Regions from separate parts of the Actinomadura luzonensis genome, predicted to be linked through region 4. Evidence: riboswitches for the same ligand, from Rfam matches in the RefSeq annotation. Region 4 holds a riboswitch; each other region holds the start of a gene.
What was found. Region 4 has a riboswitch for cyclic di-AMP ahead of MF672_RS16975 (CHAP domain-containing protein). Riboswitches for the same ligand answer to the same signal wherever they lie in the genome.
Positions count from the first base shown of each region.

Region 1: it holds a riboswitch for cyclic di-AMP, as region 4 does, so the genes downstream of both, MF672_RS02925 (C40 family peptidase) here and MF672_RS16975 (CHAP domain-containing protein) in region 4, are expected to answer to the same signal.
Region 2: it holds a riboswitch for cyclic di-AMP, as region 4 does, so the genes downstream of both, MF672_RS01895 (hypothetical protein) here and MF672_RS16975 (CHAP domain-containing protein) in region 4, are expected to answer to the same signal.
Region 3: it holds a riboswitch for cyclic di-AMP, as region 4 does, so the genes downstream of both, MF672_RS43925 (C40 family peptidase) here and MF672_RS16975 (CHAP domain-containing protein) in region 4, are expected to answer to the same signal.

Region 1 is NZ_JAKRKC020000001.1:609,419-614,137, reverse strand. Features, by position in the region: gene MF672_RS02935 (hypothetical protein) at 1-630, opposite strand, end outside; gene serA (phosphoglycerate dehydrogenase) at 873-2,462, shown strand; gene MF672_RS02925 (C40 family peptidase) at 2,967-3,542, opposite strand; cyclic di-AMP (ydaO/yuaA leader) riboswitch at 3,567-3,710, opposite strand; gene MF672_RS02920 (3-isopropylmalate dehydrogenase) at 3,822-4,719, shown strand, end outside.
Region 2 is NZ_JAKRKC020000001.1:391,130-395,848, forward strand. Features, by position in the region: gene MF672_RS01890 (alpha/beta hydrolase) at 51-896, opposite strand; gene MF672_RS01895 (hypothetical protein) at 949-1,884, opposite strand; cyclic di-AMP (ydaO/yuaA leader) riboswitch at 2,108-2,243, opposite strand; gene MF672_RS01900 (DUF5302 domain-containing protein) at 2,372-2,572, opposite strand; gene MF672_RS01905 (MDR family MFS transporter) at 2,621-4,081, opposite strand; gene MF672_RS01910 (PadR family transcriptional regulator) at 4,138-4,638, shown strand.
Region 3 is NZ_JAKRKC020000002.1:2,920,993-2,925,711, forward strand. Features, by position in the region: gene MF672_RS43915 (NYN domain-containing protein) at 1-1,039, shown strand, start outside; gene MF672_RS43920 (C40 family peptidase) at 1,181-2,107, shown strand; cyclic di-AMP (ydaO/yuaA leader) riboswitch at 2,514-2,676, shown strand; gene MF672_RS43925 (C40 family peptidase) at 2,750-3,277, shown strand; gene MF672_RS43930 (basic secretory family protein) at 3,368-4,162, shown strand; gene MF672_RS43935 (M48 family metallopeptidase) at 4,176-4,719, shown strand, end outside.
Region 4 is NZ_JAKRKC020000001.1:3,466,107-3,470,825, reverse strand. Features, by position in the region: gene MF672_RS16990 (class I SAM-dependent methyltransferase) at 1-344, opposite strand, end outside; gene MF672_RS51390 (TetR/AcrR family transcriptional regulator) at 341-970, opposite strand; gene MF672_RS16980 (hypothetical protein) at 1,156-1,986, shown strand; cyclic di-AMP (ydaO/yuaA leader) riboswitch at 2,215-2,354, shown strand; gene MF672_RS16975 (CHAP domain-containing protein) at 2,370-3,035, shown strand; gene MF672_RS16970 (TetR/AcrR family transcriptional regulator) at 3,086-3,655, opposite strand; gene MF672_RS16965 (FBP domain-containing protein) at 3,725-4,222, shown strand; gene MF672_RS16960 (LLM class flavin-dependent oxidoreductase) at 4,242-4,719, opposite strand, start outside.

The DNA of each region.
Region 1 (4,719 bases), 2.9 Mb from region 4:
CTCGGAGATCCAGACGTGGTGCACCAGCGGGAAGTCCATGAGCAGGTACGCGATCGCCTGCCGCAGCGCGGGCAGGATCGGGTGCGTGCACCTGCGGTAGCCGGGGTCCACCTGCTGCATCGGGCCCGACAGGTGGGGGCGCGGCGCGGGCACCCACGGGAAGGCCGGCGCCTGCGGGGCCGGCGGGGCGACCTGGGCCAGCGCGGCGCCCCGCGACACGGTGGCCATCGCGCCCGTGGCGTAGGCGGCCGGGGCCGCCCCCGACAGCACGGGCGTGGGGCCGGTCCTGGTCGTGGTGAGGAAGCGCTGGAGGTCGTCGATGGGCACGGCGGCGGCGGCGGGACCGGCCGCGTCGATCACGATCTCCCGCACGCCCGTGACGCGCTGGATGTCCAGGATGGTGTCGGCGTCACAGGCCGACAGGGAATGACCGCCGCGGTGCCGGGCGTACGTGGTGGGGCTGGTGTAGCCGAGCAACACGCGGTCGCCGGCCTGGGTCGTCCCGAGGACGACCGAGCGGTCTGGTCGCACCGCCACCAGGACGCCGGCGTCGGCGAGAGCGCCCAGCAGCCGGTGGGGCGTGCCATGCTGGGCGAGAACGTCGGCAAGCGCAGGATTCCCGATGCTCATATGACGAACCATAGGTAGTCGGCCACGGCTTATCAGGCTAATGGCGAATAAATCTCCCGATCAAGACGAAGATGGGCCCAGGATGGATGACTTTTCCCACCCCTGGGTACGGCCCACCTGTCTCATATGGTGGGTGTCTCGTGAAAGCGTTCACAAGCGCCGGTTAGACTCGGTGGGACCGCCGGGGGATCCGTGGACGTGTCCCCCTCGAAGACCCGCCGGAAGCCCCTAAGGATCCACCCGTGAACAAGCCCGTCGTACTGGTCGCAGAAGAGCTGTCCGAGGCCGGCCTCGCCGTGCTCGGCGCGGATTTCGAGGTCCGCCACACCGACGGCGCCGACCGTGCCCAGCTGCTGCCCGCCCTCGCCGACGTGGACGCGCTCATCGTGCGCTCCGCCACCCAGGTCGACGCCGAGGCCATCGCCGCGGCGCCGAGGCTCCGGGTGGTCGCCCGCGCGGGCGTCGGCCTGGACAACGTCGACGTCGAGGCCGCCACGAAGGCCGGGGTCATGGTCGTCAACGCGCCGACCTCCAACATCACCAGCGCCGCCGAGCAGACCATCGCCCTCATCCTGGCCAGCGCGCGCAACACCGCCCAGGCCCACGCCGCGCTGAAGAACGGGGAGTGGAAGCGGTCCAAGTACACCGGCGTCGAGCTGGACGAGAAGGTCGTCGGCATCCTCGGCTTCGGCAAGATCGGCCAGCTCGTGGCGCAGCGGCTCGCGCCGTTCGGCGTCGAGATCATCGCCTACGACCCCTACCTGCCGCCGGCCCGCGCCGCGCAGCTCGGCGTCAAGCTGGTGAGCCTCGACGAGGTCTTCAAGCAGGCCGACTTCATCACCGTGCACCTGCCGAAGACCAAGGAGACCCTCGGCCTCATCGGCGACGAGGCGCTGCACAAGGTCAAGCCGAGCGTGCGCATCGTCAACGTGGCCCGCGGCGGCATCGTGGACGAGGCCGCGCTCTACTCGGCCCTCAAGGAGGGCCGGGTCGCCGGGGCGGGCCTCGACGTGTTCGCCAAGGAGCCCTGCACCGACAGCCCGCTGTTCGAGCTGGACCAGGTCGTCGTCACCCCCCACCTCGGCGCCTCCACGCACGAGGCCCAGGAGAAGGCCGGCACCCAGGTCGCGCGCAGCGTGAAGCTGGCGCTCGCGGGCGAGTTCGTGCCCGACGCGGTCAACGTCCAGGGCGGCGCGGTGGCCGAGGACGTCAAGCCGGGCCTGCCGCTGGCGGAGAAGCTGGGCCGGGTGTTCACCGCCCTCGCCGGCGAGGTCGCCACCAAGCTCGACGTCGAGGTGCGCGGCGAGATCGCCTCCCAGGACGTGCGGGTCATCGAGCTGGCCGCGCTCAAGGGCGTCTTCGCCGACGTGATCGAGGAGCAGGTCACCTACGTCAACGCGCCGCTGCTGGCCAAGGACCGCGGCGTCGCCGTCGAGCTGGTCACCAGCTCCGAGAGCCCCGACTGGCGCAACGTCGTCACCGTGCGCGGCGTGCTGGCCGACGGCCGCCAGGTCTCGGTGTCGGGCACGCTGTCGGGCCCGCGCCAGATCACCAAGATCGTCGAGGTCAACGGCTACGAGATGGAGATCGAGCCGACGGCCCACCTCGCCTTCTTCACCTACGCCGACCGGCCCGGCATCGTCGGCGTGGTCGGCCGCCTGCTCGGCGAGCACGGCGTCAACATCGCCTCCATGCAGGTGGCCCGCGACACCAAGGGCGGCAGCGCGCTCATCGCGCTGACCGTCGACTCGGCGATCCCGGCCGACGTGATCGAGCAGATCGCCACCGAGATCGGCGCCGACAGCGGCCGCTCGGTGGACCTGGAGGACTGACCCCCTCCCGCCTGCGACAAGGCCGCCGCCCGGCTCGGGCGGCGGCCTTTTGTTGTCTCAGCATGCAAGATACTAGGACATCCAACGAGATTCCTCGGTTACCGTGGAAGGCACATGCGCCAGGTGCTCGTACTCATTACCTGCCGCGGCGAGGCCTGTTAGGGCAGGTCGACGACTCGCCGCGGTGAGCGGCATGCGTCGGCCGGTAAGTCCCATCGTCCCGGCCCGTGACCCGGGCCCGCGACGACAGGCCCCCGTTCGGATTCGCGACCGGGGTCCGACCTCACCCGTAGGAACGCGCCCGCGAAACGAGATGAGAACCATGTACGAGATGTATGCCTGGAACCGCGCCGAGGAGCACGAGGACGAGGCCGCCGAGGCCCTGCAGACCGCGCTGGACCGCCGCGACAACGGCGGCGCGCCGCAGAGCTCCGGCCGGTAGCCGAGGTCCGGGCGGCCCCCCAGGGGTACGAGGCCGCCCGGACGGTTCGGCGGAGATCCGGTTCAGAGGACCGAGGCCACCGGCATGGCCGGGGCGGGCGCCGCGCGCCGCTCGGCCCACTCCCGCACGCCCTTGGCGTCGGGACGCACGGCGCCGACGAAGGCGTCCCTGCGCCAGCTCGACAGCTTCTCCTCCTTGACGACGTCGCCGCTGTGCGGCGCGTGCACCATGTAACCGGGCCGGGAGATCATCCCGACGTGGCCGAGGCCGCTGAAGAAGACCAGGTCGCCGGGTCTGAGGTCGTTCCAGGCGATCTTCCGGCCGAACGCCGCGTACTGCTCGGCGGCCGTGCGGGGGAGGTCGATCCCCGCCTTCTCGTAGGCCCGGAGCATGAGCCCCGAGCAGTCGTACCCGCCTCTGCCGGTCCCGCCCCACAGGTACGGGACGCCCTGTTTGTCCAGGGCGAAGTCGAGGGCGACCTTCCAGGCGGGCCGGTAGCGCCGGTCCTGGATGCTCTTCAGCTCGGGGCCGGTGAGAGTGGTGGTGAGGGCGGCCTGGTCGAGCGCGTCCTCGGGGGTGGTGGTGGATGCCTGGGCGGGGGAGGCGAGCACGGTGAGGCCGGCTGCGCCCGCCGCCACGAACATGGCGATGCGGAACAGGGGACTGTCCTTCCATACGGCCGACCGGGTTAGCTGACGGGCTCGGGCCTGGAAGCAGCCCTACGGCGCGGTGCCGATTCGCCCCTGGGGGGAGAGTGGGTCCCCGGCTCCACGCGAACCGCCGCGTGGATTAGGCAGGTCAGGGACTCTAACGAAACGGTCAAAAGACCGCAAACCCCGTAAACCGGACTTTACGGAAATAGTCCGATGAATGAGATGCGGTGTTCGGCAGGCGAGACGACCCGGTAAGGTACCGGCATGGAGTCGCGTAACATCCGCCTGGCCGTCATCCCCGGCGACGGCATCGGCGCCGAGGTCGTCACCGAAGGGCTCAAGGTCCTGGAGGCCGTGGGCACGAAGATCGAGTCCACGCACTACGACCTGGGCGCGGCCCGCTACCACCGCACCGGCGAGACGCTGCCCGACTCGGTGATGGAGGAGCTGCGCGGCTACGACGCGATCCTGCTCGGCGCGGTGGGCGACCCCAGCGTGCCGCCCGGCGTCCTGGAGCGCGACCTGCTGCTGCGCCTGCGCTTCGCCTTCGACCACTACGTCAACCTGCGCCCGGTCAAGCTCTTCCCCGGGGTCTCGACCCCGCTCGCCGGAGCCGGGCCCGACGACATCGACATGATCGTGGTCCGCGAGGGCACCGAGGGCCTCTACGCCGGCACCGGCGGCGCGATGCGGCGCGGCACGCCGCACGAGATCGCCACCCAGGAGTCGCTCAACACCGCCTACGGCGTCGAGCGCGTCGTCCGCTACGCCTTCGACAAGGCCCAGGGCCGCCCGCGCAAGAAGCTGACGCTGGTCCACAAGACCAACGTGCTCACCTTCGCCGGCGACCTGTGGCAGCGCACCGTCGACCGGGTGGCCGCCGAGTACCCCGAGGTCACCACCGACTACTGCCACATCGACGCGGCGTCGATGTTCTTCGTCTCGCAGCCGGAGCGCTTCGACGTCGTCGTCACCGACAACCTGTTCGGCGACATCATCACCGACCTCGGCGCGGCCATCGCGGGCGGCATCGGGCTGGCCGCCAGCGGCAACGTCAACCCCGAGCGCAGCGCGCCCAGCATGTTCGAGCCGGTGCACGGCAGCGCCCCCGACATCGCGGGCCAGGGCAAGGCCGACCCGACCGCCACCATCCTGTCGGTCG
Region 2 (4,719 bases), 3.1 Mb from region 4:
CCGTGGCCCGCGCCCCCGATCCAGGGGTGCGGGCCGCGTCGTGCCGTCGCTCAGGCGCTCGTGAGCTTGGTGATCTCGGCGGCGATGTCGGGCCAGAGCGCGCGCGGCAGGTCGTGCCCCATGCCCGGGTAGGTCACCAGCCGGGCGCCGGGGATCGCGGCGGCCGTGGCCTGGCCGCCCGCGAGCGGGACGAGCTGGTCGGCCTCGCCGTGCAGCACCAGCGTGGGCACGCGCACCCGGCCGAGGGCCTCCACCCGGCTGCCCGACGCCATGATCGCGGCGAGCTGGCGGCCGGTGCCCGCCGGGTCGAAGCAGCGGTCGTAGGCCAGCCCGGCGAGCGTGGTGACGCGCTCGCGGTCCAGCTCGTAGCCCGGCGACCCGATGACGGACCAGGTCCGCACCGCCTGCTCCAGCACGCCGTCGCGGTCGGCGGCGGGGCGGGCCATGAGGATGGCGGCGGCCTCCTGCGTCGGCGGGGCGATCTCCGGGCCCGGGGTGGACATGATGGAGGTCAGGCTCAGCACGCGCTCCGGATGGCGGACGGCCAGCGCCTGGGCGATCATCCCGCCCATCGAGGCGCCCACCACGTGAGCCCGCGGCCAGCCGAGGGCGTCCATGAGGCCGGCCGTGTCGTCGGCCATGTCGTCCAGCAGGTACGGCGGAGCCGTCCCCATGCCGGGCAGGCCGGCCTCCGCGAAGTGCGTGGACAGGCCGGCGTCGCGGTTGTCGAACCGGACGACGTGGTGCCCCTGCTCGGCCAGGAGCTCGCAGAACTCCTCGTCCCAGTGGATGAGCTGGGCGCCGAGGCCCATGATGAGGAGGAGCGGGCGGCCTTCTGGCGCGCCGAAGCTCTCGTAGGCGATGTCGATGCCGTTGGCGGTTACGCGGGTGGTCACCCGACCAGAATGTCATTCTGGTCCGGCGTCCGTAAAGGGTGACAGGCCGGTGTCAGCCCCTGGTCACCAGCCGGCGGAGGCGGTCGCCGCCCAGCACGACGCCGCCGCCCGCGAGGGCCAGCACGAACGACAGCAGCATGCCGGCCACGCCGGTGCCGGCCTCCTTCGCCTCCACGGCGGCCGGGGCGGCCTGGGTGTGGCGGCCGACGACGGTCTCGACGCCCGCGCGCCCGCCGGGGGCGGCGGCGACGGCCTTGCCCGCGGCGGCCCGCCCGTCCTCCGCCTCCGCCCGCGCTGCCTCCGCGGCGGCGTCGTCGGCGGCGTCGGCGGCGGCGTCGTCGTCCGCGGCGGCTACGGGCTCGGCGGCCTCGGCGGCCTTCTCCTGCGGCTGCTCCGCCGCCATCGGCTTGGCGGCCGGCTGCTCCGCCTTCTCCTCGGCGAGCACCTTCGGCGGCTCGGCCGGGTTGTCGTCGCGCTCGGACCAGGCGCCGGTGGAGAAGGCGACCGGGTAGTTCTTCTTGCCGACGCCGTCGCCCCACTTGGTGATGACATAGTCGATCTTGATGTGGCCCTCGCCGCCGATGCCGTCCACGCCCAGGGTGTCGGAGTTGAACCTGCCCCCGGTCAGCTCGGCGAAGGTCTTGGCGTCCAGGTCGAGCATGACGCCGCGGCTGGAGGGCTCGCCGGGGCCGCGGTCGCCGACGAAGAAGGGCATCTTCTTGCCCTCGTACATCACGTAGCCCTCGGTCAGCAGGGGCCAGCTCGGGCTGGCGGCCAGCCCCTTCTGCATCGGCTTGCCGCTGGCCGGCAGGCCGGTGTCGCCGGCCCGACCGGAGGAGTCGTCCCAGAAGTAGGAGGCCGTGGTCGAGCCCTCGAGCAGGATCTTCTCGTCGGTGTCAGCGTGGGCGGGGGTGCAGACGGCGGTGAGCGCGCCGATCGAGCAGGCGGTGAGCACGGCGAACGAACGCAGGCCGAAATGGGCAGACATGGAGCAGTGAGGTCCTTCGCGAGGGGACGGGGAGACACGCTCAGGGAAGAAGGGCGCAGCCGGGGAGGACACCTGACGGGGGAGGCTGCGCGGAGCGCGGAGAGAACCTGGAGGCGGGGCCGCTCAGCGGGCGGCCGGCACTACACAGTCCGGGAGGGGGCACTCTGGAATGGCGACGCGTGGGGAGCCGGCGTCCGGGGGTGTGACGCGGTGGGGCATGCGGGGTTCCTCTCCATCACGCCTACCGGGTTAGCTGACGGGTTCGGGCGAGGAGATGCCCTACCGGCGCAGTGCCGGATTCACCCCAACAAGGTGGGTCCCCGGTTCCCGAGGGGCTCGGGATTCGGCTGGTTGATTGGCTGACACTTAACCACGCGTACCGGACGAACGCAAACGAATCGTCATGAATCGGGCGAAAGATCTACCTATCTCCTGGGCAAAGAAAGAGGGGGCGCGGAATAACCGCGCCCCCTTCGTCAAGCCGGCCTCAGCCGCCGCTCTTGCGCCTGAAGGATCGTTTGTTCGCAGCCGGACCGTGCGTCCCATGGATCTTCGACGGGTCGCCGCCCCTGCCACCAGCGCCGTTGCCCGCGGCCTGGCCGCGCTTGCGCTCCAGCGCCTCGCGGAACTTGCGCTTCATCTCGTCCTCGGGAGTTTCGCTGACTTCCGGCTCCGGTGATTCCGCCATTGAGGACCTCCATGGTGTTGGGACCCCTCCAGCTTCGCACGATGCTCCTTACGATGCGAAACCGGCTTCAATCTTGCTCGGCGGCGCAGCGGGCGTCTCCAGCCGCCTGCCGGGCATGGCCGCCAGCGCCACGAAGGCGATCAGCGCTCCGGCCACGCCGATCGACGGGATGACGGCCGCCGCGGCGGCGGCGTGGGCGGCGGGCAGGCCGTGCGCCGGGGCCTCCGCCGCGACGGTCGAGGTGTAGAGGGTGCCGCCCACGGCCAGCGCCACCGAGCCGCCGATCTGGCGGAAGAAGGTGAGGTTGGCCGAGGCCGTGCCGATGTACTGGGGCGGCACCGCCTGCTGCACGGCCACGGTCAGCCCCGACAGCATCGGCCCCATGCCGAGCCCGATCAGCGCCATCCAGGCCGCGAGCGCCAGGCCGCCGGTGTCGCGCGCGAGGTTGAGGCAGAGCAGCGTGCCGGCCGTCAGCAGGAACGGGGAGACCAGCAGCCACGGCTTGTAGACCCTGGTCCTGGACATGAGCGTGCCCATGAGCGCGCTGCCGGCGACCATCGCCAGTGTCATCGGGTAGATCCGCAGGCCCGACTCCGTGGCGCTGGCGCCCAGGGCCTCCTGGAAGTAACGCGGCAGGAAGACGACTCCCGCGTACATGCAGAAGGCCGTGACGAACGAGGTCGCGTTCACCAGCGTGTACGTCCGCACGCCGAACAGGTGCAGCGGCATGATCGGGTTGGCCGCCCGCCGCTCCACCGCCACGAACGCGGCGAGCGCGGCCAGCGCGAGCAGGATGGGCCCCGCCACGGCCGCGTCGGTCCAGGTGTGGCCGTCGAGACCCTTCTCCGTCAACCCCAGCAGCAGAGCGGTGACGGCCACCGTGAACACCGCGATCCCGGCGTAGTCGGGACGCCCGCCCGCGCCGGAGCCCGGCCGGTTCGGCAGCCGCAGCACCACGGTCGCGATCACCGCCGCGCCGAGCGGCACGTTCACGTAGAAGGCCCAGCGCCAGCTCGCGTGGTCGGTGAACAGGCCGCCGAGGAACGGCCCCGCCAGGTACGTCAACGCCATCACGCCGCCGAGCGCGCCCTGCGTGCGGGCGCCGCGCGGGCTGCCGGGCGGGAACATCTCCATCACCAGCGCGAGCGACAGCGGCAGCAGCGCGCCCGCGCCGAGGCCCTGGAGGGCGCGGAAGGCGATGAGCTGCACCATGTCCTGGGCCACGCCGCACAGGGCCGAGCCGAGGACGAACACCACCATGCCGACCAGCAGCAGCGGCTTCCTGCCGTGCTGGTCGGAGAGCCGGCCGTAGAGCGGCACGGTCACCGTCGAGGTGAGCAGGTACGCGGTGACCACCCACGTGTACAGCTCGCCGCCGCCGAGGTCGCCGACGATGCGCGGCAACGCCGTGCCGACGATCGTCTGGTCGAGCATCGCCAGGAACATGCCGCCGAGCGCGGCCACGAGCACGGGCACGTCGCCGCCTCGCGTCTTCATGTCATCAGTCACAGGTGAACATTGATATGTAAAAGCTTACATGTCAAGTCTTCGCTATGCTGGCGGGCATGTCCCTGCGGATCGCGCTCCTGGGGCTGCTCTCGGCCGTGGGCCCCGCGAGCGGCTACGACCTGGCGAAGAAGTTCGACCGGTCGCTCAACCACGTCTGGCAGGCCGGGCACACGCAGATCTATCCGGAGCTGGTGAAGATGGCGGCCGACGGGCTGGTGGACGCCGGCTCGGAGGGCGCGCGCGGTCGCAAGACCTACACGATCACGCCCGAGGGCGCCCGGCAGCTCCACGAGTGGATGCTGGAGCACACGCCCTCGGTCGTGGTGCGCAACGAGGTCGCGCTCCAGGCGTTCCTGCTGCCGCTGCTCGATCGCGACGACGCGATCGCGGTGGTCGAGCGCATCAGGGCCGGGCTGGAGGCGCGCCTCGCGACGCTGCAGTGCCAGCAGGCCGGCGCGTTCGGCTCGTACGCGCTGAAGCTGGGGCTGGCCCAGCTCCGCACCAGCATCGGCTGGACGGAGGAGACGCTGGCCGACCTCAGGAGGGCCGCCGGGTAAAGGGGAACCGTTCGGTTCCTGGTGTTGCGTTGGGACGCTGCCGGATAGAAAACCCGACATGGTGGACATATCCCCTGGGCG
Region 3 (4,719 bases), on a different contig from region 4:
CGCCGCCGACCCCGTGCTGGTGGCCGCGGCGGCCTACCTCACCCGGCCGCCCGGCTGGGAGGAGATGATCGAGCTCGCCCGCAGCGACCTCGCGCAGTCCGCCGTGGCCGCCGAGGGCTCCGAGCGCGAGGAGGTCGTCTCCCGGCTGCGCGAGCAGCTCGCCGCGCAGAAGAGCGCCGCCAAGGAGGAGTCCGACCGGCTGCGCGAGCAGCTCAAGCTGGCCCGCGCGGAGAACTCCGACCTGCGCCGCAAGCTCCACGACGCCCGCGAGCGGGCCAAGGCCGCCGTGGCCCGCGCCGAGGAGATGGAGCGCGCGGCCGAGGAGGCGCGCACCGCCGCCGTGGCCGCGGGCAGCGCGGGGGAGTCCGAGCTGCGGCGGCTGCGCGAGCGGCTGTCGGACGTGGAGAAGCAGCTCGAAGCCTCCCGCCGGGCCGCCCGCGAGGGCCGCAGCCTGGAGGACGCCCGCATCCGGGTGCTGCTCGACGCGCTCCAGGACGCCTCCGCCGGGCTGCGCAGGGAGCTCGGGCTGCCCACCACCATCAGCCGGCCCGCCGACTCCGTCACCGCCCACACCGGCGAGCGGCCGGGGGTGCGCGGCGTGCCCGCGCGGGCGCTGGCCGACGACGACCCGCAGCTCCTCGACCAGCTTCTCGCGGTGCCGCAGGTCCACCTCATCATCGACGGCTACAACGTCACCAAGACCGGCTACGGCACGCTCACGCTCGCCGACCAGCGCAACCGGCTCATGACCGGGCTCGGCGGGCTGGCCGCGCAGACCCGGGTCGAGGTGACGGTCGTCTTCGACGGGGCCGAGCTCAACGCCCCGGTGCAGGTCGTGGCGCCGCGCGGGGTGCGGGTGCTGTTCAGCGACCCGGGCGAGATCGCCGACGACCTCATCCGGCAACTCGTGCGCGCCGAGCCGCCGGGGCGGGCCATCGCCGTCGTGTCCTCCGACCGCGAGGTGGCCGAGTCGGTGCGGCGCATGGGCGCCAGACCCGTTCCGTCTGCTTTGCTGCTGCGTCGCCTGGGTCGCGCCTAGATTACGACTTGCTCGTTTTGGGCGTTCGGGTGAGACCCCACGCGCCACTTCTGTACTATTCGCCCCAGATGTTTACCCCTGGGAGGCGACGCAGTGAGGTTTGGCCGGGTACCGGTGGCCGCGGGGATCGCGTTCGGACTGGTGCTTGCACCCACGGGAGCCGCGGTCGCTGATCCCAAGCCCACGCTCGCCCAGGCCAAGGCCAAGCTGGAGAAGCTCAACGACAAGGCGGACAAGGTCGTCGACCGCTACAACACCGCCACCGAGCGCTACAAGGCCGCCAAGAGCGCCTACACCAAGCTCAACGAGAGCTACAAGCGCAAGCTGGCCACCGTCGCCGACCTGCGCGCCCAGGTCATCACCATGGCGGTCGACAGCTACCAGCTCGGCGGCGACGTCACGTCCCTGCCGGGCTTCCTCGGCTCCGACGACCCCGACGACTTCCTCGCCCGGCTCGCGCTGGCCGGCCAGGTCTCCAAGGAGCGGGCCGAGAAGCTGAGCGCCTTCGACCGGGAGAACCGCGGGCTGAAGACCGAGCGTGACAAGGCCGAGAAGGCGCTGGAGTCGGCCGACGAGGAGCGCGACGGGGTCGAGAAGGAACGCTCGGAGATCCTCAAGCTGATCGCCGAGCAGAAGAAGCTGCTGAACAAGCTGAACGCCTACAAGGCCGGCAACCCGAACAGCACCGGCGTCAAGTACACCGGCTCCGCCTCGGGCAGCGCCGCCGCCGCGCTGCGCTTCGCCTTCGCCCAGGTCGGCAAGCCGTACGTGTTCGGCGGGACGGGCCCGGGCGGCTGGGACTGCTCGGGGCTCACGCAGGCGAGCTGGCGGGCCGCGGGCGTGTCGCTGCCGCGCACGACCTGGCAGCAGTGGGCCTGGGGGGCGAGCCGGCGGGTGAGCCTGGACGCGCTGCAGCCCGGCGACCTCATCTTCAGCGAGGGGCTGGGCCACGTCAGCATGTACGCGGGCAACGGGCAGATCGTGCACGCCCCGCAGACGGGCGACGTCGTCAAGATCGTCAAGCTCTCGTCGTACGGCCGGTCCCTGGTCGGCGCCATCCGGCCCTGAGCCCGGATCGCCCGCGTTCCGGGCTGTCGCCTGACTGGTTTCGGTCCCATCAGACCCGTGTCTCCCGGGGGTCTCGTGGGAGCGTGCCCACGTGTCAGCCCTGTGACAGGTGTGACAAAAGTGACAATTGGTACCTTACAGCGGCGTGTGCCGGGAATTGTGAGAAGGGTCACATTTAGGTAACGGAACCTGGTGTTCCAGCAGGGGTTTCGATTCTGACTCGACCCCCTGTCTGATCTTGACAAGCTGACTGGCGTTTTGCCGTTCCTTGACCTTCGGCGTAACTTCTGGCGTCGCAGCGGCACGCCATGTCGCGGCAACCTCCATCGGTTCCCCCCGATGTGTGACAGATAGACAATCCGCCGGTCGCCCCCGCATCCCCATGCGCGCGAAGACGCGCTTCCAGGGCGGCGACCTGCCGAATCCGTGCAGCCAGGAGGCACGGAGCCGGGGACCCATCGATCCCGTTCGCCAGGGATCAGGGGTGAATCGGCGCCACCGCGGCGCCGTAGGGCTACTTCCAGGCCCGAATCCGTCAGCTAACCCGGTAGGCGTTCGTGGAAGACTCAAGGAGAAATCCTGTCTACCTCCCCTCTCAACCCCCGTCTGTCCCGCCTTGCCCTCAGCGGCGCGGCGCTCACCATGACCGTGACGGCCGGAGGTGTGATCCTCCATGCCCCCGCGGCCCAGGCGGCGGCGGCAAGCGACACCTCCACGGCCTCCACGGCCCGCACGACCACGTCGGCGAAGACCACCCGGTCGGCGAGAACGACCAGGTCGGCCAGGGCCGCCAAGGCCGCCCGGCAACAGGCGAGGGCCCACCGGGCCGTCGCCGTGGCCAAGAACCAGATCGGTGACCCGTACCGCTACGGCGGCACCGGCCCCGGCTCGTTCGACTGCTCCGGACTCGTCCAGTACGCCTGGAGGAAGGCCGGGGTCAGGCTCCCTCGCGTGGCGAGCAGCCAGTTCGCCCGCATCAGGACGAAGGTCTCGTGGAAGCACCTCAAGCCAGGCGACCTGATGTTCTTCAACGGGCTCGGCCACGTGGGCATGTACGTCGGCAAGGGCAGAATGATCCATTCGCCGCGGACAGGCGAACGGGTACGCATCGACAAGCTGAGCGGATGGCGCAGGTCGTCGTTCGTGGGCGCGGTCCGTCCCGGCATGTGACACGGCCCCGCCACGATCCCCGCGAGGGGATCGGGCGGGGCTGTCCCCTTCCCGCCCCCGGCCGCCCCGCCCCCGCTAGCATCGGGCAACGTGTCCGAGCAGGTGAGCCGACGAGCCGCGACGGGCGCCCTCCTGCTCCTCGCCCTCGTCCCCGCCGCGAGCGCGGCCGTCCCCCGCGCGTTGTGGCCGGGGGAGACCGTCACGGCACGCGGGGCCCGCTCCGTGGTCGTCGGGCACGGCACGCCGGCCGCGACGCTCGCCGAGCTGGCGCGGCGGGCCGACACCGCCGCCCTCCGGGTCGCGGACGTCCTCGGCGAGCCGGTACGGCCCCTGGTCGTCGTCCCGGCGAGCGCCGCCGAGGCGGCCCGGCTGGTCGGCGCCGGGCCCGTGGCCGGCCTGGCCGCCCTCGCCGACGGCGACCGCGTCATCGTCGTCCCGGACGCCTTCGCCCGCCTCAACCCCACCGGCAGGGACGTCGTGCTCACCCACGAGCTCACCCACGTGGCCGCCGGCACCGACCGCCTGCCCCCCTGGCTGTACGAGGGGTTCGCCGACTACGTCGGCTACCGCGACGCCGGGCTGCCCGTGCCGGTCGCCGCCGCCGAACTGGCCGGCGAGGTCCGGGCCGGACGCCTGCCCGGCGAATTGCCCGGACCCGCGGCTTTCGCGGCGGACGGGCGCGACCCGGCGCGGCTCGCGCGGGCGTACCAGGAGGCGTGGCTGGCGTGTCGCTTCCTCGCGGACCGGTTCAGTGAGGGGACCCTGGTACGGCTCTACCGTGCAGCCCAGGCGACGGGCGTCGAGCGGGCGCTCGCCCCGCTGGGGCTCTCCGTGGCCACGCTGACGGCGCGGTGGCGCGGGTACGTGCGGGAACAGCTCGGGTAGGAAGGGGAGGCGGATGAGCGAACGACGGGAGACCGGCGACCCGGCGGCACCCGCGAACACGACCCGGACCGGCGGGAACCGGGCCGGCGGGAACCGGGCCGGCGCGCACGACGCCGTGAGTGGCGGGCGCGGGGCCGTGAGCGGCAGGGGCCGGGCCCGCAGGGACGAGGCCGTGAGCCGCAGGGGCCGGGCCCGCGGGGACGAGGCCGTGAGCGGCGGGGACCGGGCCGTGAGCGGCGCTCCCGCCTACGAGGGCAAGCCCGTCGCCGATCGCCTCTGCGACGACGACGGCCGCCTGCGCCGCCAGGCCGCGCTCGCCCTGGCCGCCCTCGCCGCCGTCCTGCTCGCCGTGGCCGGCCTCACCACTCCCTGGACCACTCCCTGGACCACTCTGGCCGCCGCCCCGCCCGACCCGTCGCGCGACTTCAGCGCCGCCGAGATCGCCCGCTCCCGGGCGTTCGACGCCGCCACGAGCCTGCCGGGCCATCTGTCGCTGGCCCTGACGCTGCTCGTCGCCGCCGTCCTGATCGCCACCCCGCTCGGCGCGCGGGCCGTCG
Region 4 (4,719 bases):
ACGTCGGGGAAGTCGACGTCGTACCACAGGCAGCCGGCCGGCGGGTCGACGCGGAAGACGCGGCTGTCGAAGCCGCTGCCGACGTCCAGCACCACGGCGTCGGGGTGGCGGGCGACGAAGGCGCGGGTCCAGTCGTCGAGCAGGCGGGTGCGGGCGGCCAGGGTGAAGCGGGCGTAGTTGAGCTGGGTGAACTGGGAGAAGTCGAAGTCCAGCCGGTCGACGAGGCGGGCCGCCCAGGGGTCGCCCAGGATGGGGTGCGGGTCGAGGCTGTCGCGCCAGCGGCCGTAGAGGGTGATGAAGGCGCTGTTCCTGATGCCGTGTAAAGCGGTGTCGATCTTGTTCATGGCGTCTCTCCTCGGTGGAGGGCCTCGCGGGCCGCGGCGGCCTCGCGCGGGGTGACCAGCGGATGGGAGTGGACCTCCAGCAGCGCCCGCAGCAGCCGGGCCTCGCCCTCGGGGGTGGTGAGGTCGGCGTCCATGCTGCGGGCGACGTGCTCGTGCAGGACCGCGATCGACAGCGTCATCGCGGTCCGCACCGCGGCGCGGGCGCGCAGGTCGGCCTGCGGCTCGTCGGGCCGGGCGGCGTCGGCCTGCGCCAGCCACCGCTCGTGGATGCGGACGAACTCGTCGAACAGCGCCCCGGCCGCGCCCTCGCTCAGCGCCCGGCCGAGGTAGCGCTGGTAGGGGCCCAGCGCCGAGGGCCGCACGTCGGGGGCCGCCCGCATGCCGTCGGCCTCGACCCGGGCGTCGAGCCGCCGCAGCATCCTGATCAGCTGCTCGTCGCACGCCTGGCGCAGCCCCTGCTTGGACCCGAAGTGGTGGCGGACCAGCGACGGCGCCACGCCCGCGATCGCGGCGACCGCCCGGAACGTGGTGCGCTCGAAGCCGAGCTCGCCGAACAGCCTGACCGCCGCGTCCCTGATGCGGGCCCGGGCGGTGAGGTCTTCGGGGTCCGGTGCGGCGGCGGCCATCCATGCTCCCTTGTTCGTTCGTGCAGTGTGCTGCTCACCTAAACAACAGACTGCACTGTTGTGCAGCGAAGGGCAAGAGCCGGGCGGGCGGGAGTGTCGCGGGGTGCGGCGGAACGGCGTCCGCTCAGGTCAGCGCGGGTATATCGTCACCTCACGTCACCGGATGATTACGCAGGGGAGGCGTCGTGGGGGAAGCGGGCAGCCATCTGTCGCGCGAGCTGCGGCGGCTGCACCAGGCGGCCGGGCGGCCGTCCTGCCGGCTGCTGGCCGACCTCGCCCGGCGGCAGCGGCCCCCCGTCAGGCTGACGCTCGCCACGTTGTCGGCCTGGCTGTCGGGCACGGAGGTGCCCGCCGACCCGGTCGCGTTCCGGTTCCTGGTGCGGGCGCTGGAGGACCGGGTCTGGCGGTACGGGCCCGTCGTGCCGTACTGGCCGCTCGGCTGGCGCGCCTGGGAACGCATGCGGCAGCGGGCCGCCGGTGAGCACGCCCCCGCTCCCCGGCGGGCCGCCCGGCCCTGGCGGCGGCTGGGCCAGGCCGCCGCCGCGCTCGCCGCCGCCACGGCCACCGCCGCCGTGATCGTGCTGCACGACCTGCCGCGCCCGGCGCTCGTGCCGCCCGTGGTCGCCGCCGCCGACGGGCTCACCGTCGCCGCCGACCCGCTGCCCGGAGCCGCCCCCTGGTACGTCGCCCGCCGCGTCTCCGGCCCCGCCGCCTGCCCCTCGTCGTGGGCCTGCTTCTACCAGTACGACGACTTCAACCGCCGCTCCCCCGGCTGGATGATCCTCGCCCACGACCCTGGCGGCCGCGCCACCGGCTGCTACGACTTCACTCCCCCGTACGACAAGGCGATGAGCTCCTGGATCAACAACACCGCCGTCGCCATCGCCTGGCACCCCGCCCACCACGACCACGGCCCGCCCCACCGCATGAACCCGCACGCCCGCGCCGCCCACCTCGGCCTCGCCGCCCGCACCGCCTCCTCCTTCCACATCCTGGCGGGCAAAGCCCGCCCCTGACCGCGGCATGCCCGCACGTGACCTCCGCCCGCCCTCGCGTGGGTCTCATGACGCGGGAAGGCGGGCAGGACCCGCCCGTGACCGCGGCATGTCCGCACGTGACCTCCGCCCGGCCTCATGGGGATTTCATGACGCGGGAATGACGCAGGTCAGAGGCGTGTTGTACAGTTCCGTGAGCGTCGCGGAGACGACGCCATGTTCGACACCCTCCCACCGCCGGGCGACGAATGCCCGCGGCCGCTGAATCCGCCGTCGCGCGGAACCGGGGACCCAATCTCATCGGGGTGAATCGGCGCTCAGCCGCGCCGTAGGGCAGCTTCCAATGCCCGAACCCGTCAGCTAACCCGGTAAGCGGCATGGAAGCACAAAGGAGCAACTCCCTCATGGCCATCAGCCGTCTCATCCGTGCCCGCAAGCTCGACGCCGCCAAGCTCGCGCTGGGCGCGACGCTCGCCGCCTCCGCCTTCGGCGCCACCGCCGCCGTCGACGCGCAGGCCGACAGCGCCAGGCAGAACGCGGCCGCGCCCGCCGTCAGCAACCGCGACGCCCGCGTCAACGTCACCGCCCAGCAGGTCCTGGACCTGGCCAGGGCCCAGGTCGGCACGTCCGAGAACGCCAGCGGCGGCGGCACCAAGTTCCAGCAGTGGTACGCCGGCTCCGCCCGCGCCGGCGAGACCGTGCTGCGCGACGGCGGCAGCCGCGCCGCCTACCTCAACGCCCCCTGGTGCTCGATGTTCGTCTCCTGGGTCGGCGAGGAGAGCGGCGCCCGCACCCAGGTCGGCTGGGACGCCTACACCGTCGCCCACGCCAAGTGGTTCGCCGCCAACCAGCGCTGGGGCACCGAGCCGAAGCCCGGCGCCGTGGTGTTCTTCTCCTGGAGCGGCAGCAAGAGCCTGAGCGCCATCAACCACGTCGGGTTCGTCGTCAAGGACAACGGCGACGGCACGATCTCCACGATCGAGGGCAACACCGGCAACGGCAAGGTCGAGGAGCGCGTCCGGCCGGCCTCGCAGGTCGTCGGGTACGGCTACCCGAACTACGCCGCCTGAGCCCGCCGGGCCAGATCAGGCCAGATCAGGTCAGATCAGGCCCGTACGGGTCATTCCGGGGGCCAGTCGCGCAGGACGGCGTCCAGCGCGTCGAGCGTGCGGGCCCAGGACAGGTCCGCCGCGCGCGCCGTGCGGCTGAAGCCGCCCTGCGTCTCCAGGCTGACGAAGCCGTGGAAGGTGCTGTGCAGCATGCGCACGGCGTCGGTCTGGGCCGGCTCCGGCAGGTCGTAGCCGCGCAGGATGGCCCGGGTCATCTCCGCGTGCCGGCGGGCCGCGCTGGCGTAGGCGGTCGCGTCGTCCAGCGGCAGCTGGGCGGCGGCGTACCGGCCCGGATGCTCCTTGGCGTAGCCGCGGTAGGCGTCGGCGAAGGCGACCAGCGCGTCCTTGCCCGCCCGGCCGGCCAGCGCGGCGGCGGCCCGCTCGGCCAGCTCGGCCAGACCCAGCACCGCCACCCGCACCCGCAGGTCGTGGGCGTCCTTGACGTGCGCGTACAGCGCGGCGGGCTGGACGCCGAACCGGCGGGCCAGCGCCGAGACGGTCAGGTTGTGGAAGCCGATCTCGTCGGCCAGCTCGGCCGCCGCCAGCGTCAGCCGTTCCGCGGTCAGTCCCGCCCGTGCCACCCGCGCCCCCACAACTTAAAGCCTTTAAGGATTTGCATAATAGCATTAAGGAAACTAGCCTCGCCGCTCATGAGACCTCTGACCGAACGCGACATCCGCACGTCGTTCGTCAACTGCTCCAAGGGCGAGGCCGGCCGCGCCGGCATCCCCAAGGACCTCCACGACCTGCCCTGGGACGACCTCGACTTCCTCGGCTGGCGGGATCCCGGCGCACCCGAGCGCGCCTACCTGGTCGCCGAGCGCGACGCCCGGCTGACCGGCGTCGCGCTCCGCGTCACCTCCGGCGGCTCGCGCGCGTTCACCTCGCGCAGCATGTGCTCGCTGTGCCTGACCACGCACACCGGCGGCGGCGTCGCGCTGATGACCGCCCGCCGCACCGGCGAGTCCGGCCGCCAGGGCAACTCCGTCGGCCAGTACCTGTGCGCCGACCTCGCCTGCTCGCTCTACCTGCGCGGACGCAAGGAGTCCGCGGGCGCCGGCGTCGTGGAGGAGTCGCTCACCCTGGCCGACAAGCTCGCCCGCACCCAGGCCAACCTGCGCTCCTTCCTGGACCGGGTGACCGGCTGACCGGTGACCGGGTGAGCGCTCAGCCGCGCACCGGGCCGATCAGCTCCTCCGCCGCCCAGCTCGCCGCCCCCGGCGGGTACGGCGACGGCAGGTTGAGCACGAAGTGCGAGAACCCGGCCTCCCGCAGCCGCCGCAGGGACTCCCGGGCCGAGGCCGGATCGTCGTAGGAGACGGGCAGCTGCACCGAGCGGGTGATCCCGGCCGGGTCCCGGCCGATCTCCGCGCACAGCTCGTCCAGCACGGCGGCGCGCCGCACCAGGTGCTCGACCGGGTTGACCGGCGGGCCGATCGCGTTCCAGACGTCGGCGTGCTCGGCGACGACCCGCAGCGTCGCGGTGCCCGAGCCGCCGATCAGGATCGGCGGGTGCGGGCGCTGCACCGGCTTGGGGCTGCAGCGCGCGCCGGTCAGCCGGTAGTGCCGCCCGGCGAAGTCGAAGACGTCCTCGGTCCACAACCGGCGGATCACTGTGCACGCCTCGCCGAGCGCCGCCACCGCC